2 linked regions of the Victivallis sp. Marseille-Q1083 genome follow. The protein of the gene in region 1 interacts with the protein of each later gene in a pairwise test. Links are inferred from orthologs where the notes say so. Each region holds a gene or a part of one and is shown on either strand. Other genes may lie near its edges.

The links. The genes of interacting proteins can lie anywhere in the genome.
Region 2: the proteins of purT (region 1) and HWX74_RS05500 interact in binary tests that used the Escherichia coli proteins (3 or more experiments, as listed by UniProt). The link is inferred for Victivallis sp. Marseille-Q1083 from one-to-one orthologs.

The regions. Positions count from the first base shown.
Region 1 is NZ_CAHJXL010000001.1:310,968-318,491, reverse strand. Bases 2,941-5,740 are described here. They hold purT (formate-dependent phosphoribosylglycinamide formyltransferase), read right to left. Parts: upstream 5,032-5,740; coding sequence 3,850-5,031; downstream 2,941-3,849. Other genes in these bases: sppA (signal peptide peptidase SppA), read right to left, coding at 5,059-5,740; HWX74_RS01180 (hypothetical protein), read right to left, coding at 2,941-3,828. Also shown: HWX74_RS01200 (DUF4091 domain-containing protein), read right to left, coding at 1-562; HWX74_RS01195 (prepilin-type N-terminal cleavage/methylation domain-containing protein), read right to left, coding at 568-1,263; HWX74_RS01190 (winged helix-turn-helix domain-containing protein), read right to left, coding at 1,317-2,327; HWX74_RS01185 (hypothetical protein), read left to right, coding at 2,712-2,852; more of HWX74_RS01180, read right to left, coding at 2,926-2,940; more of sppA, read right to left, coding at 5,741-6,111; HWX74_RS01165 (PfkB family carbohydrate kinase), read right to left, coding at 6,104-7,066; HWX74_RS01160 (iron-containing alcohol dehydrogenase), read right to left, coding at 7,063-7,524. UniProt on the Escherichia coli protein: Involved in the de novo purine biosynthesis. Catalyzes the transfer of formate to 5-phospho-ribosyl-glycinamide (GAR), producing 5-phospho-ribosyl-N-formylglycinamide (FGAR). Formate is provided by PurU via hydrolysis of 10-formyl-tetrahydrofolate.
Region 2 is NZ_CAHJXL010000001.1:1,396,829-1,404,311, reverse strand. The notes cover bases 4,725-7,483. They hold HWX74_RS05500 (polyprenyl synthetase family protein), read right to left. Parts: upstream 6,760-7,483; coding sequence 5,689-6,759; downstream 4,725-5,688. Other genes in these bases: HWX74_RS05495 (alpha/beta fold hydrolase), read right to left, coding at 6,808-7,483; HWX74_RS05505 (NAD(P)/FAD-dependent oxidoreductase), read left to right, coding at 4,725-5,618. In the rest of the region: HWX74_RS05530 (NAD(P)H-hydrate dehydratase), read left to right, coding at 1-849; HWX74_RS05525 (DMT family transporter), read left to right, coding at 1,002-1,919; HWX74_RS05520 (LptF/LptG family permease), read left to right, coding at 2,045-3,205; HWX74_RS05515 (hypothetical protein), read left to right, coding at 3,207-3,419; amrA (AmmeMemoRadiSam system protein A), read left to right, coding at 3,439-4,005; more of HWX74_RS05505, read left to right, coding at 4,002-4,724.

The DNA.
Region 1 (7,524 bases):
GTTCCAGCAGCGTGATCGCGTCAAGGTAAAAGGTCAGGTCGGCCGGCGGGTTCTCGCTGTAGCAATGCAGCACGGCGATATCCCGCCCATCGATGCCTTTGTCCGCCAGTGCCGCCGGCAGCGGCAGCACCAACTGCTTGGCGGCGTAGGCGCCGATCGCATCGAGATAGCGTGCTCCCTGCCGCAGCGGCCGTTGCGAGTCGCAGAGGAAGACATTGAACGGCATCGTCGCGGCGCTGTCGTTGAATACTTCGATGACCAGCCGGTCGTATTTCGACCAGTCCGGCCGGGGTACCCGTGCTTCGAACGACGGCCAGCTCGATTGCTGGTCATGCTCCCCGGGACGCCAGGCCGGCGTGGTAAAACAGAGCGCCGCATCCCCCGCTGCCGCCAGTGCCGTCGAACGCTGCAATTCGCCGTCCGGCGTATTGCATTTCCACGCCTCGAGCGCGTCGGGTGACTCGAAGTCGAACAGCACTTCGGCGCCGGGCAGCGGTCCCGCTGCCGCCAGTAACAGCAGCAGGAATGCATCAAACTTGAAGCGGATTCGGTTCTTCCACATGGCAATCATTTGTCGCGATTGATTCTGATGCCATTTTTTATATAGGACAGATAGCCCAGCTCATACGCCTGGTTGTCGGTGTGAGGCTCCACATGGCCGTCAAAGAACAGAATGTTGGCCCGGTTGTTGTGCTGCAGGTTCAACGCGCCGGAGGCTTCGCGCGAATACATTGCCGACCACTGAACGCTGCCGCTGTTCGGATTGATGCAGTCGGCGACCAGCGGCAGAGAGCTCGGACTGTCGATCAGGTCCCAGAACGCGAACTTTTCGGCTGTAGCATTATAACGATCTTTGGGCTGCCGGGTGGAAAATTTCATATTCCCGCCATCATGGCCATAGTGAATGCCATAGGTATTGAAAAAGACATTGGCCATCGCTTCCGGATCTTTCGGCGCCGGAGCGGCCGGACAGTAGATCGATTTTTTGAAGTTGCCGTTTACCGTGTTGCCCATCAGCATGCCTGCCCAGGTGGTTTCCGCCGGTGTCATATTCTTGTCATACAGATAATGAGGCGGAATTTCCCCGTCGTTCTCATCGGCGTACATGATCAATCCCAATCCGATATTCTTCTGGTTGTTGACGCAGGAAATTGCCACCGCCGATTCCTTCGCTTTTCCCAGCGCCGGCAGCAGCATGCTGGCGAGAATCGCTATGATCGCAATTACGACGAGCAATTCAATCAGTGTGAATCTACTTTTCATTTTCCGGTACTCCTTTATTGTGGTTTGAGGTTCACGAGAACCGCTTCTCTCCTTCAGTCGCGGACCAGGCTGTCGACAAGTTTCCTGTGTGCCGCGAGAATTTGAGTCGCGTATTCATCGATATTGAAATTGAAATAACGAACTTTCGGGTAACTGGACGGCGTGATCAGATGCTGCGCGCCGGCGACGGCGATCGGAGCATCGAAGCGGCGGTCGGCGTGCAGCAGCAGCGCTTTTTCGACACTGCCGAGAAAGTGCGGCGAAGTGACCAGCGAGAATTTGCTGTCGCCGAACAGCCGGAAATGATCGTTCAACAGCGGAGTGGCGTCGAAATCGTTGAAACTGGAGGACATGTACAGCAGCAACGGCCGGTCGTTCCGGCGGCAGGCCCGCTGGATGCCGCTGTAAAAATAATAGGGATTGCCGCCGTTCTGCAGCGGTTTGCTGATTGCCACCACCGGATAATCGGCCGCCTGGCAAAGGTATTCGGCCGCTTCGGAACCCAGCGCCTGCCAGTCATATTTGATCTGCGGCCCGTGCGGCAACTGCGGCCAGTCGCCGATCAACAGATAAGGGATGTCCAGTTGCATCAGCAGATACTCGTGGGCTTCGGTGACGAAGCCGTCCACCCAGAAGAGATCGGCGCCGGCACCGCGGAGGTTTTTCATCGCCTGTTCATCGAAGAAGTCGCCGGTGGTCAGGTAACGTACCGACAATGACAAATTTTCCGGCCCGGCCAGTTTGGACAGCGCCGAAGCCAGGTGCGATTCATAACTGTCGGCCAGGCTGGCGGTATCGATGAACAGCAAAATGACATTCCGTACCGCTTTGCTTTTCCGTTTCCGTCCGCCGTCGGCGGCACGGACGAAAGTGCCGGCGCCGCGCCGGCTGCGGATCAGGCCGGCTTTTTTGAGTTCCTCCAACGCCTGTCGGGCGGTTTTGCGCGAAATATGGAACTGTTCGACCAGTTCCGCTTCCGTACACATCCGTTCGCCGGGCGACAATTCGCCGGCCGAAATCTTCTCCCGGTAGTAATTGGCCAACTCTTGATATTTGAAACTCATCTTCGTTCCGTTCGATTGTCGCTATGATTGGTTTCCAAGAGATATAATAGCAAAAAAAATGACAAAAGTCAATCCCCAAAGCGGTATTTTAACATATTTTTTACAAAAAGAAGTCAAAATATTATTTAATATATTGATGTCAAGTAATATTAAATCTAAATAATTGAATAGATCATGTTCTATTTGTATCCTTATTGATGATTATTTGTTCCCTTTTTGGCGTAAATTTCCGGACCGCTCCGGATCTTTTCCGGAAAAGATCCGGGCAAATTTTTTCATTGGCGGCTTTTCTGACGACAATGCCGGCAATGCTTTTTCTCAAACCGCAGCCGCCTGTTCGCGGCCGGTGACTTCGGTCCGGCGGCGGTGATCGAAGCGGCCAAATTGAAAAATGGACTGAAGAACCTCATCGCCGTCCGGGTGAAAAGCGAGAAACGCAATAAGGTTGATCGGTTCAATCTGGTGACGCGCGGTTGGAATTTTGCCATTGCCGCCATTTCGGCCGATTCCGGCGAACCGCCATGAGAGGACGCGGCTGATGGAGAGAACCGGTGACTTCTGGCCGGGAATCGCCTCGCTTGTGCTTCTTTTGAAAGCATCAACCGTGCGGCGTTTGCCGGCAATATCCTCTGAAACGGCAGCCGGGACAATGCTCCGGGGTTTCCGGCAGTTCTTCCGGCGACCGAATGGAGCGGAAGGCCGAAAGAAATTGCGCCGCCTCCGCATCGATCAGCAGGCGAAGTTCGCTGCAGTTCAAGTCGGCATCCGGCAGAACTTCCGCCCGTGAGGCGCCCGGCTGATAAAAGAACGTGGTCACTTTGTCCGGCGACAGATGACGCCGGCCGAAGGCATAGAATTTATGCAGTGCGGCGAGGTCACGGCGTTGGATTTCGGCGGCGCCGGGCAATTGGATTTCCCAGAAATAAAGTTGTCCGTGCCGCTGGTAGGCAAACGCGGCGGTGAGATACAGTTCGACGGCGCCGAGGTAGAAACGCTGCCATTGTTCCAACGGCATCAGATGAAACAGCGTCAAATCCCACAGGCGATGGAAACGGGCACAGGCTTGAAAAGCGGCCAGGCCGGTTTCCAGCAGAGCCTGCGCTTCCTGAAACAGTTGCTCCGGCGATTGACAGTCATAGTAAAATTCCGGCAGGTTCGGGCTGCCGGCCGGGTCGTCGCGCCAATTTTCCAGCAGCAACGCCCGCCGGTCGCGGTGATAGAGCCGCCACAATTCCGCGGTCAGCCGGCCCGCCGGCTCCGGCCTATCGTCCGGATACCGGTACAGCGTGCGGTAAACCGCCTGCCGCAGCAATTGCGTCAGCCAGAGCCGCAGCCCGCTCAGTTGCTTCTGCTGATAGATCAACCGGGTCTCCGGCGGCGCATCGCTGCGGAAACCGCCGGCGGCGGCGTGATAGTGCAGAAAATATTCCCGCCGGCAACGCCGGAACATCCTGCTCCTGGCGTGGGACCAGGCCGGCTGGAGGTGGACAAGCTCCGGCATTTCGGCGGATTTCTCCCTGCTTTACAAATGCAGCTCCAGTTTTTCGTAAGCCCGTTCCGCTTTGGCCAGCGCCTCTTCGGCCGAAGCGGCCCGGGCCAGCAGGACGCCGACCCGGCGGTGTCCTCTGACTTCCGCCTTGCCGAACAGCCGGATGGCGGTGTCCGGTTCGGCCAGCACTTCGGCCAGGTTGCCGAAACGGACCGCGTTCGAGTTGCCTTCCGCGACGATCGCTTTGGAGGCCGACGGCCCGTGAAAGGCGATATTGGGAATCGGCAAACCCAGGATCGCCCGGGCGTGCAGCGCGAATTCGGAGAGGTCCTGCGAGATCAACGTGACCATACCGGTATCATGCGGCCGCGGCGACACTTCGCTGAAGATCACTTCATCGCCCTTGATGAAGAGTTCGACGCCGAAAATGCCGAATCCGCCCAGCGCGGCGGTGATTTTGCCGGCGATTTCCCGCGCTTTGGCGCGGGCGGCCGGGCTCATCGCCTGCGGCTGCCAGGATTCGCGGTAGTCGCCGTCGACCTGGTGATGGCCGATCGGTTCGAGGAAGCTGGTGCCGCCGGCGTGCCGGACCGTCAGCTGGGTGATTTCATAGTCGAACGGGACGAAGGCTTCGACGATGACTTTGCCGGCCCCGGCCCGGCCGCCTTCCTGGGCGTACTGCCAGGCCCGGTCGAGATCGGCTGCCGTTTTGACCGTGCTCTGGCCGTGGCCGGAGGAGCTCATGATCGGCTTGACGACGCAGGGCAGCCCGATCGCCTCGACCGCCGCATCGAACTCCTCCCGGCTGGCGGCGAAACGGTAACGTGAAGTCGGCAGACCGAGTTCTTCGGCGGCCAGCCGGCGGATGCCTTCGCGGTTCATCGTCAGGAAGGCGGCCCGGGCGGTCGGGATGACCCGGTAGCCCTCCTGTTCCAGCTCGAGCAGCGTGGCGGTGGCGATCGCTTCGACTTCCGGAACGATGTAATCGGGTTTTTCCTGTTCGATGATGCGGCGGAGCGCCGCGCCGTCGAGCATGTTGACGACATGGGAACGGTGCGCCAGTTGCATGGCCGGCGCGTTGGCGTAGCGGTCGACGGCGATGACTTCGACGCCGAGCCGCTGCAGTTCCAGGGTGACTTCTTTGCCCAGTTCGCCGGAGCCGCAGAGCAGAACTCTGGTGGCGGTCGGCGTCAGGGCGGTACCGATGGTGGTCATATTGACTGATTCCGTGGTTTGAAAGGGTTATTGACCGCTCGGCAGGAAATAGAACCGGCCGCTCGGCAAAGGTTGATTTTGGGATGAGGCCGACGCGCCCGGCAGATTGACGTTGATGTCCGGGGTTTCCGCCGTGATATTGGTCAGTGAGCGCAACGCTTCGCCTACCGTCAGATTGCGTTTGATGGCGACGACGCTGTAGTCGTTTTCACCGAGATCGGCCAATTTCGCGGCGGCGGCGATCGCCGCATCGAAATAGCCGAGTTCGTCGATCAATCCCAGTTCGAGCGCCTGCGGCGCGCTGAGAATGCGGCCGTCGCCGATGATGGAATTCTTGATTTTGTCGACCGTCAAATCCGGCCGGGAATCGGCGACAATCTGGACGAACCGGCTGTAGACCAGATCGATGTGGCTCTGGATGATCGCTTTTTCTTCCGGCGAGGTCGGCCGGACGCCGCTTAAGATATCCTTCAAATTGCCGGAGGTGTAATTCTCCTGCGCCAGGCCGATTTTGTCCAGCAGTTCATAATATTTGAAGCTGCTCATGATCACGCCGATGCTGCCGGTGATCGTCAGCTCGTGGGCGATGATTTTGCTGCAGGGAGCCGAGACGTAATAGCCGCCGCTGGTCGCCATCGCTCCCATCGACGCGACGACCGGGCAGGTCTGCTTCAGGCGCAGGATCTCATGATAGATGTTGTCCGCGGCCACCACTTCGCCGCCCGGCGTGTTGACGCGCAGGATGACTGCGGCGATCGCCGGGTCGCCGGCAACATATTCCAGTTGCCGGCAGATCTCCTCGCTGACGGCACCGCTGGAAGAGAGCGAGGAATTGCCGGCGGAGTAGATGACTCCTTCGATGTCGATGACGGCGATCTGCCGCGGCGCGTCGGCTGCGCCGTACAAGACTTCCTTGTCATAGGGCGACGCGGTCGACGACGGGGTGAATTGGCTTTTGCCGAGCATGACGCCGATGATTGCCAGAATGACGAACAATAGCGGCAGCGAAAGACAGCCCATCGTGTAACAGCCGCAATAGCCGAGCCAATTGCGCGGTTGGGAAGGAAGGTGTTCACTCATGATCAATTTTCTCCTGAAGTTGGGTTGATTCTATGGTTATCTGCCGGCGCAGGATCCGGGCATCGGTTGGATCGAACCGGCCGCACCGGCTGCTCAGGCAGTTGGCCGAAGCCGCCGCCAGTCCGGCCGCAAACGCTTCGGCCAGCGGCGTATGGTTGACCAGTTCGCTCAAAAATACCGCTCCGGCGGTATCGCCGCTGCCCAGCGGATTGACGATTCGCGGCAGCCGGGGCAGATGGAATTGGTGAAGCAGCACGCCGTCGGTCAGCCAGGCGCTGGCGGCGCCGTCGGTGACGGCGAGGCTTTTCAACGGAAAATGTTCGAACATCCAGCCGGCGGCGGCCGGAATTTGCCGGTCGCCGGCGAGAGAGACCAGCTCCTCCCGGTTGATTTTCAGGTGGATGAGGCCGCCGGTGGCCAATACCGGTTCAATCTGCTGCCAGGAATCGACCAGCAGCGCTTTGCCGGCCCGGGCGGCCAGTTGAGCCGCCCGGACATAAAGCGCCGGCGTCGTTTCGCCCGGCAGCGTTCCGCAGAGCGCCATTGCATCGGCGCCGGAAACCCGCTCCGCCACGGCGGCCAGAAATGCCTCGACTGCCGCTTCCCCCGCCGTGGCGGCCGGTTCGATCAGTTCGGTCATGCTTTGGGCCGGCTCGTCCAGGCAGGTCGTACAGCAGCGGGTGGCCGCTGCCAGCGGGATGCTGACGGCCGGCAATTGTTCCTGTTCGAGTGCTTCGGAGATCGACTGACCGCTGCGTCCGCCGAGAAATTGAACCAGACAGGTGGTCGCCCGGCCGTGACAACCGGCCGCCCGGCAGAAGTTGATGCCCTTGCCGGAGGCGAATTCCTCCAGGCGATGGGCCCGGTTGACCTGGCCGGGCCGGAACGCGTCGAAAAATAGCGTTTTCTGCCAGGCCGGATTGGGGCCGAGAACCAGCAGGACGGGCGCGCTCATGACAGCTCCTTGAGCAATGTGCGGACATCGGCGTCGGTCAACGGACGCGGGTTGCAACTCATGCTGCCGCTCCGGCAGTTTTTGACGATGAAGTCGAAATTTCCGGCTTGCAGTCCGGCCGGGCGGAAGGAGTCCGGCAGGCCGAAGTCCCGGTTCATCTGGCCGACGGCGGCGATCAGCGCTTCGGCATCGCCGCAATGGCAGTAACGGCTCAATTCTTCCAGTTCCGCGCGGCATTGCGGCAAGTTCCAGCGCATGATTGCCGGCAGCAGCACCGCGCAGCAGACGCCGTGCGGCAAATGCAGCAGACTGCCGATCGGATGGGCCAGGCCGTGCACGGCGCCGAGGCCGCTGGCGCTGAATGCCATGGCGCCGAGCATCGCCGCTTCCGCCGTGTCGCGCCGGGCGTCGGCATCGTCCGGCGCCGCGATCAGTTGCGGCAGGCGCCTCAGCAGCAG
Region 2 (7,483 bases), 1.1 Mb from region 1 along the record:
GAAATTGCCGGGCAGTTGAAGCCGTTGCCGGTCGATGCGCACAAGAATACCCGCGCGCGGGTATTGGTGCTCGGCGGCAGCGGCGAATATTATGGCGCGCCGGTGTTGAGCGCCGTCGCCGCGCTGCGCAGCGGCGCCGGACTGGTCCGGCTCGGATTGCCGGAGCTGTCCGGCGGCTTGACTCCGTTGCCGGCGGCATTGATCGTCCGGCGGCTGCCGGCCGGCGGCAAGGCGGATTTCAATGCCGCCAGTGTCGCTTCCATGCTGGAATTGGCCCGGCTGAGCAGCGTTATCGCCGTCGGACCCGGACTGGGAAACGCGGCCGGGATGAAGGATTTTCTGGCGGCGGTATTGGCGCTGCCGTTGCCGGTGGTCCTCGATGCCGATGCGCTGAACCAGTTGGCGCAGTCGCCGGAATTGTGGGACTCGCGCCCGGCCGGCGCGGTCCGGGTGTTGACGCCCCATCCGGGGGAAATGCGGCGATTGCTGCAGGGGTTGCGGCTGGCGGTACCGGAGGATGAACACTGGCGCTGCCGGGCCGCCAAAGTACTTGCCGCCAGGTTGCAGGCGGTGGTGGTGCTGAAGGGCAACTTGAGTGTGGTTGCCGGACCGGATGGCCGGATCAGCTTCAATTCCAGCGGTTCACCGGCGTTGGCTACCGCCGGCTCCGGCGATTGTCTGACCGGAGTGACGGCGGCGCTGCTGGAGGGGGACGGCTTCGCTTCGACGGTGCGGGCGGTTTTTCTGCATGGCCTGGCCGGTGAAATCGGCGGTCCTGGTTTGATGGCCGACGACTTGCCGCAGTTGATCCGGACGGCGCTCCGGCAGCTTACGGCCGGAGTTTTCTGAAAGACCCGTTCCGGAGCTGGCCGGAGAAAGAATACCGCATTTGACGGAAGCCGGAACCGGATGTATCTTTAATAGCATTCTATCGGGAGTTCTTCGATCATCACGACGGAGGGACTCTCCTTTTTTTATTCCTGAAATTTGGAAAGGCCGCTATGAGCGATAAGGTCAAAGGATTTTTGTTCGGCGCCGTTGCCGCGGCCACTTACGGGATGAATCCGCTTTTCGCGTTGCCGTTGTACCGCGAAGGCTTGAATGCCGATTCCGTGTTGTTCTACCGTTATACATTGGCGATTGTCATGCTGGGGATCTGGATGAAACTGCAGCGACAATCCTTCCGGTTGAACGGAAACGAAATTCTGCCGCTGGTGATCGCCGGTTTGCTGTTTGCGGCCTCTTCGCTGTTTCTGTTCCTCAGTTACCGGCATATGGATGCCGGCATCGCTTCGACCATTCTTTTTGTCTATCCGGTGATGGTGGCGGTCATCATGGCGTTGTTTTTCCATGAGAAAGCCACTCCGGTGACGGTGGCCAGCATCGTGCTGGCATTGTCCGGGATTGCATTGCTGTACCGGGGCGGCGATGGCGGACCGTTGAGCTTTGCCGGCATTCTGCTGGTCATACTGTCGGCGCTTTCCTATGCGATTTATATCGTCGGGGTCAAGCAGTCCGCATTGAAAAATCTGTCGGGCGCCAAGCTGACGTTTTATTCATTGCTGTTCGGGCTGTCCATCTATATTGTCCGGCTGGATTTCTGCCTCGGATTGCAGGTGGTGCCCTCCTGGCAAAGCTGGGGGAACGTTGTCGCCATCGCCCTGCTGCCGACGGTGGTTTCGCTGTCGTGCACGGCGTTGGCCATTCATTATATCGGAGCGACGCCGACCGCCATCCTCGGCGCGTTGGAGCCGGTGACCGCCGTGTTTTTCGGCGTGGCGGTATTCGGGGAATCGCTGACGTTTCGGTTGGTGGCGGGGATTCTGCTGATCATCGTTTCCGTCTCGCTGATTATCGCCGGCCGGACGGTGCAGAAATCGTTGAACGAGTTATTCCGCCGGTTGTTCCGACGGGCCTGAAACAGGTATTTTCAAAAGATTTGCGTTCAAAGGTTGCAGAACGCTTTCTTTTTATCCGGAAAGGCGCTATATTCTATTTGGAGATTTCCAGTATAATCAATAAGGGCTGTCATGGCAATTAAAATATGAATGAACGCAAACTGGTAAAACGTCTGAACAATGTGCCGCGCCGTTGGTTTTTCATGCCGACGCTGGATTGGTATATCTTTCGGGAATTCATGGTCTATTTCAGCATTCTGCTGCTGGTTTTCGGGATTCTGTTCTTTTTGAGCAATGTATTCAACGACCTTTCCGACTTTCTGGAGAAACGGACTCCGTGGAACCATATCGCCTACTTTTTTCTGCTGAAACTGCCCGGCAACATCCGTTTCGTGCTGCCGATTTCGGTGCTGCTCGGCTGCATGTGGACGATGGCGATGTTCGGCAAGCATATGGAAGTGACGGCGATGCGGGCTTCCGGCGTTTCGCTTTTCCGCTGCGGCGGACCGATTTTCGCGGTCGGGCTGGTGGTGACGGCGGTCAATATTTATTTCAACGAACAACTGGTTCCTTATACCGAACGCGAGGCGGAAGTTCTCAAAGAGGTGTGGACCAAGACCGGCGGCGAAGCGCCGGCTTTCCAGACGATGCTCACCTACCGCAGTCCGAATCCGGACGATCCGCGTACTTGGTTTTTCCGGACATTCGAGCTGGCCGGTTCGCACCATATGGTGATGGTCAAGGACTTCCGGCCGGACGGTACGCTGGATTGGGACTTGGTTGCAAAGTCTGCCGATTATGAGCCGGGCGTCGGCTGGAAGTTCCACGATGTGACGCTGACGCCGTATACGCTGGACGGCCTGATGGCGAAAGTCGCCGAACGCTACGAGGAATACACCCTGCCGCCGTCGGAGGCGCCGGAGACGCCGGACGATATCTTGAATTCGATCAAGGATGAAGATGAATTGCCGACCTGGGTGATCTATAACATGCTGCGGAAAACGCCGAACATGCCGGAACAGCGCCGGGTGATGTACGAAACGGTGTTCTATTACCGGCTCGCTTTTCCGTGGGCCTGTTTTCTGGCGGTTTTTCTGGGAATACCGCTGGCGACGAAAAACGAACGTTCCGGCATCATGTTGTCGATCGTGACCGCGGTGGCGATCATCGTCGTCTATATTGCGACCAGCCAGGCTTTTCTGGTGCTCGGTAAAGGCGGCGCGATGAATCCGGTGGTGGCCGGTTTGCTGCCGACTTTGGTGTTTATCGCCTACGGCTGGTTCCGGGTGTTGCGCGACCGGGCTTGATATGGCGAAGAAAAAGAATGCGCCGAAACGGCCCGGATTGTGGTGGCTGGTGCCGCTGGCCGGATTGAATGTCTATGCGGCCTACCGGGTGGCGGTGCTGGCGCGATCGCTGGAGTTGCCGTTGATCGGGCCGCTGTATAGCGGCCCGCAACTGGTGATGGGAATTTTGCTGATCAATGCGGCAGTGTTGTTGCTGCTGGCAATAAGCCGTTAACGAGAAAGGGAGGTGCGACGTGGATGAGAGTCAGAAATTCAATGCGGACGAACGTCGAACCATTTTGCAGTTTGTCCGGAATGTGATAAAATCGCAGTTGACGCATATGGCGCCGCCGGAGACGCCGGTGTTGCCGGACGGCAAACTGGAAGAGTCCGGCGCCTGCTTTGTGACGCTGCTGGATGCGGAGGGGGAATTGCGCGGCTGCATCGGCAACTTGAGCAGCATGGAACCGCTGGGAGACAACCTGCGCCGCAACGCGTTGAATGCGGCTTTTGAAGATCCGCGTTTTTCGCCGCTGGATATCGATGAGTTTATCGAATGTACGATGGAGGTTTCGGTATTGTCGCCGCCGCGGCCGATCGCTTCGGTGCAGGAGTTCTGCGTCGGCGAACACGGCATTATTCTGTCGCTGCGCAACCACCGGGCGGTATTTCTGCCGCAGGTGGCGCTGGAGCAGGGCTGGAACCGGGAAACCACGTTGAAATATTTGAGTTTGAAAGCCGGTCTGGCGGCGGATGCCTGGAAACAGCCGGAAGCGAAATTCAGCGTGTTCACCGCCGAGGTGTTTGGAGAGACGGATTGACGCGTTACTTTAAAGTCGACGATTTCCGGTTGAATGCCCTGAAATTGACCTGCGCCGCGGGTGATCTGGACGAGTCGCTGGCGCCGCTGCTGGTTGAAATGCTGCGATTGCCGCCGGGAGCGGTGGAAGAGTACCGGATTCTCAACAAAAGCGTCGACGCCAGGCGCGGGCGGCCGGAAATCGTTTATTCCTTGCTTGTCGGCGTCAGCCGCGGCCAAAACAGCCTGACGAAATTTCAGGAAGTCGGTCCGGAAGAACTGGCGGCGTTTGCCGCTCCTGGATTGCCGGAATTTTTCCGGCCGGATCTGCGCCATGTGGTGGTGGTCGGAACCGGTCCGGCCGGGTTGTTCGCCGCTTACCGGCTGGCGTTGGCCGGCTGCGAACCGATCGTGCTGGACCGTGGTTTCGAGGTCGAACGGCGGCGCCGGGATATCGAGGCGTTCGAACGAAGCCGGAACCTGAACTGTGACAGCAATTATCTGATCGGCGAAGGCGGCGCCGGCACATTTTCCGACGGCAAACTTTATACCAGAATTCGCGATCCCCGGGCGGCGTTCGTGCTGCAGGAGATGATAAATGCCGGTGCGCCGGCTGAAATCGCTTACCTGAAACGGCCGCATATCGGTTCCGACCGGCTGCCGCTGGTGGTGGCCGGTTTACGGCGGGCGATCATCGCCGGCGGCGGAAGTTTCCGGTTCGGGTGCGGGGTGGAGGAGGTGGTCATCCGGTCCGGCCGTTGCCTCGGCGTGAAGGTTGCCGGCGGCGAGACCATCACCGCGCCGGCGGTGCTGATTGCGCCGGGTTTGGGGGGACGGCCGTTGATCCAGCGGCTGGTCGATTGCGGCGTTGAGCACCAGCTCAAGCCGTTTCAGATCGGTTGCCGGATCGAACACGAACAGTCCTTCATCGATCATCGGCAATATCACGTGACGCCGCGGCCTGCCGTGCTCGGTGCGGCGGAATACAATATGGTTTGCCGGCCGGGCGGCGGCGGCAGAACCGGCGGCGTCAGCACGTTTTGTATGTGTCCCGGCGGTGAAATCGTTTTTGCCTCGGCGACTTGCGGCCGGCTTTCGACCAACGGCATGAGCAATTACCGCCGCGACGGCCGTTATGCCAACAGTTGTCTGATCGTCACTTCCGAAGCGGACCGGTTTGCTTCGGCGGCCGATGCTTTCGCCTATCTGGCCGATCTGGAAGGACGGGCGTTCGAGGCCGGCGGCGGGGACTGCACGTTTCCGGCGCAGGATGCGGCGGCGTTTTTGCAGGGGACGGTCCGTTTGAAAAGCCCGGACAGCAGTACGGCGTTCGGGCTGCGTCCGGCGGCGGTGGACCGGCTGCTGCCGGACTGGGTGACCCGGCCATTGCGGGGCGGTTTGCGGCATTTCGACCGACTGATGCCGGGATTTGTCGACGGCGGCAAGCTGATCGGCATTGAAAGTTTTGTTTCCAGCCCGGTGCGTTTCCGGCGCGATCCGGAGACGCTGGCCAGTTCGGTGTCCGGCCTTTATATCGCCGGGGAAGGGGCCGGCATGGCCGGCGGCATTATTTCAGCGGCCGTCGACGGGTTGAAATGCGCCGAAGCGTTGCTGCGTCATTATGCCATCTCATAAATCGCCGCGGTGCATGCTTCCGATGCGTTCCGGCCGGGGGGGGCGAGCTGGGGTTGAAATCCAAATAGGCTTAGAGTTCCCGGGTCAATAAGTAATCGACCAGATCCTGCAGCAATCCCCGGTAACGGTTGGCCGGCAGCGTCTTCAGAATGTCATGTGCCTCGGCGGCCAATTGTTCCGCCCGGGCGGCGGCAAACGCCGCCGCCCCGCAGTCGCCGACCAACGTCCTGGCCTGCTGCAGCGCCGCCTCGCTGTACCGTTCCAGTTTCAACAGCGCCTGCAATTGCCGGCGGCCGTCCTCCGGCAGAAGTTCGAACGCTTTCAGCAGCAGCAATGTCGGTTTGGCTTCGCGCAGATCGGCGCCGATCGTCTTGCCGAATTTCCGGAAGTCGCCGTAAAGGCCGAGGTAATCATCCCGGAGCTGGAATGCCACGCCCGCCGCCAACGCGAATCTGCCGAGATTGCGAATCTCCGGAATTTGAAAATCGGTGGTTTCCAGTGCCAGTGCCGCGCCGCATTCGACGCTGAACTGCAGCAGGATGCCGGTTTTCAGGTACAGCATCGTTTCCACTTCCGCCACCGCGATGCCGGACAATTCGCGCATCGGAAATTCGACATCGAGCGCTTCGCCGCTGATCAGTTCCCGGCTGGTCAGTTCCTGCAATCGCCGGGCCAACGCCACCGCTATCGCCGGCGGTACGCCGTGTTCGACGCTTTTCAACAGCAGGCTGTTCGCCCAGGCCTGCTGCAGATCGCCGCAGAGAATCGCCATGTCCCGGCCGAATTTATCGACAGTACCTGCCGACCGGTTCGGAAAACGTTTCGCCGCCCGAGCCGCCAGACGGCGGTGGCAGCTGGGCGCGCCGCGCCGGACTTCGTCGTCGTCGATGATGTCATCGTGCACCAGCGTCCAGTTGTGAAACACTTCGACTGCCGCCGCCGGCAGCATTGCCTGCGATTCCGATCCGCCGTAAATGCCGCAAGACCACATCAGCAATGCCGGCCGCAGCCGTTTGCCGCCGCGCACCGGATAATCGAGCACCGCCTCACGCAAATAATCCGGTTGAATCCGATCCGGAAAATCATCTTCGCGAAGAATCCGGTCGATGATGTCGCCAACTTTTTTCAATTCCAGAAGCATTGCTGAAAAACCTTATTCCTTTCGTTGCTTTCGTCACCGGCCGGCCGTTCAGGCCAGCTCTTTCAACATCCATTGCAATTTGATATCGTCCCAGTCCGGCAATCCTTCATGGCCGAAATCGGGATAGAGGATCAGCTCCTTCTCGCTGCGAATCTTATTGAACATCGCAAATTGGGTGGACGGCGGGCAGATGGTATCCATCAAGCCGGTCAGCATCAATGCCTTGCCCCGGATGCGCGGCGCCAGGAACTGAACGTCGACATAGCCGAGCTTGGTGAAAAATTCCTTTTCGCGGGCATGGGTGCGGTCGAAGTGGCGGAAATATTCGGTGATGTCGCGATAGGCGTTATTGGCCAGGTCCATTTCCCAGACCCGCTGATAGTCGCAGAGAAACGGGAAGGCGCCGGCTACGCACTTCACTTCCGGCACCAGTCCGGCGCAGGCGAACGACAAACCGCCGCCCTGCGAACCGCCGGTCGCCCCGATCCGGGTGGGATCGACGTCCGGCTGACTCATCAGAATTTTGGTCAGGCGCACGGTATCGAGAAAAACATTGCGAAAATAGAGCTTCCTGGGATCGGCGTCGGCGGCGCCGCGGATGATATGGCCGTTGAGCGTATTGCCCTTGACCGGGATGCAGTCTTCCGAGCGTCCTCCCTGGCCGCGGCAGTCCAGCGCGGCGACGACGAAATTGGCGGCCACAAACGGCAGGAGCCCGCACCAG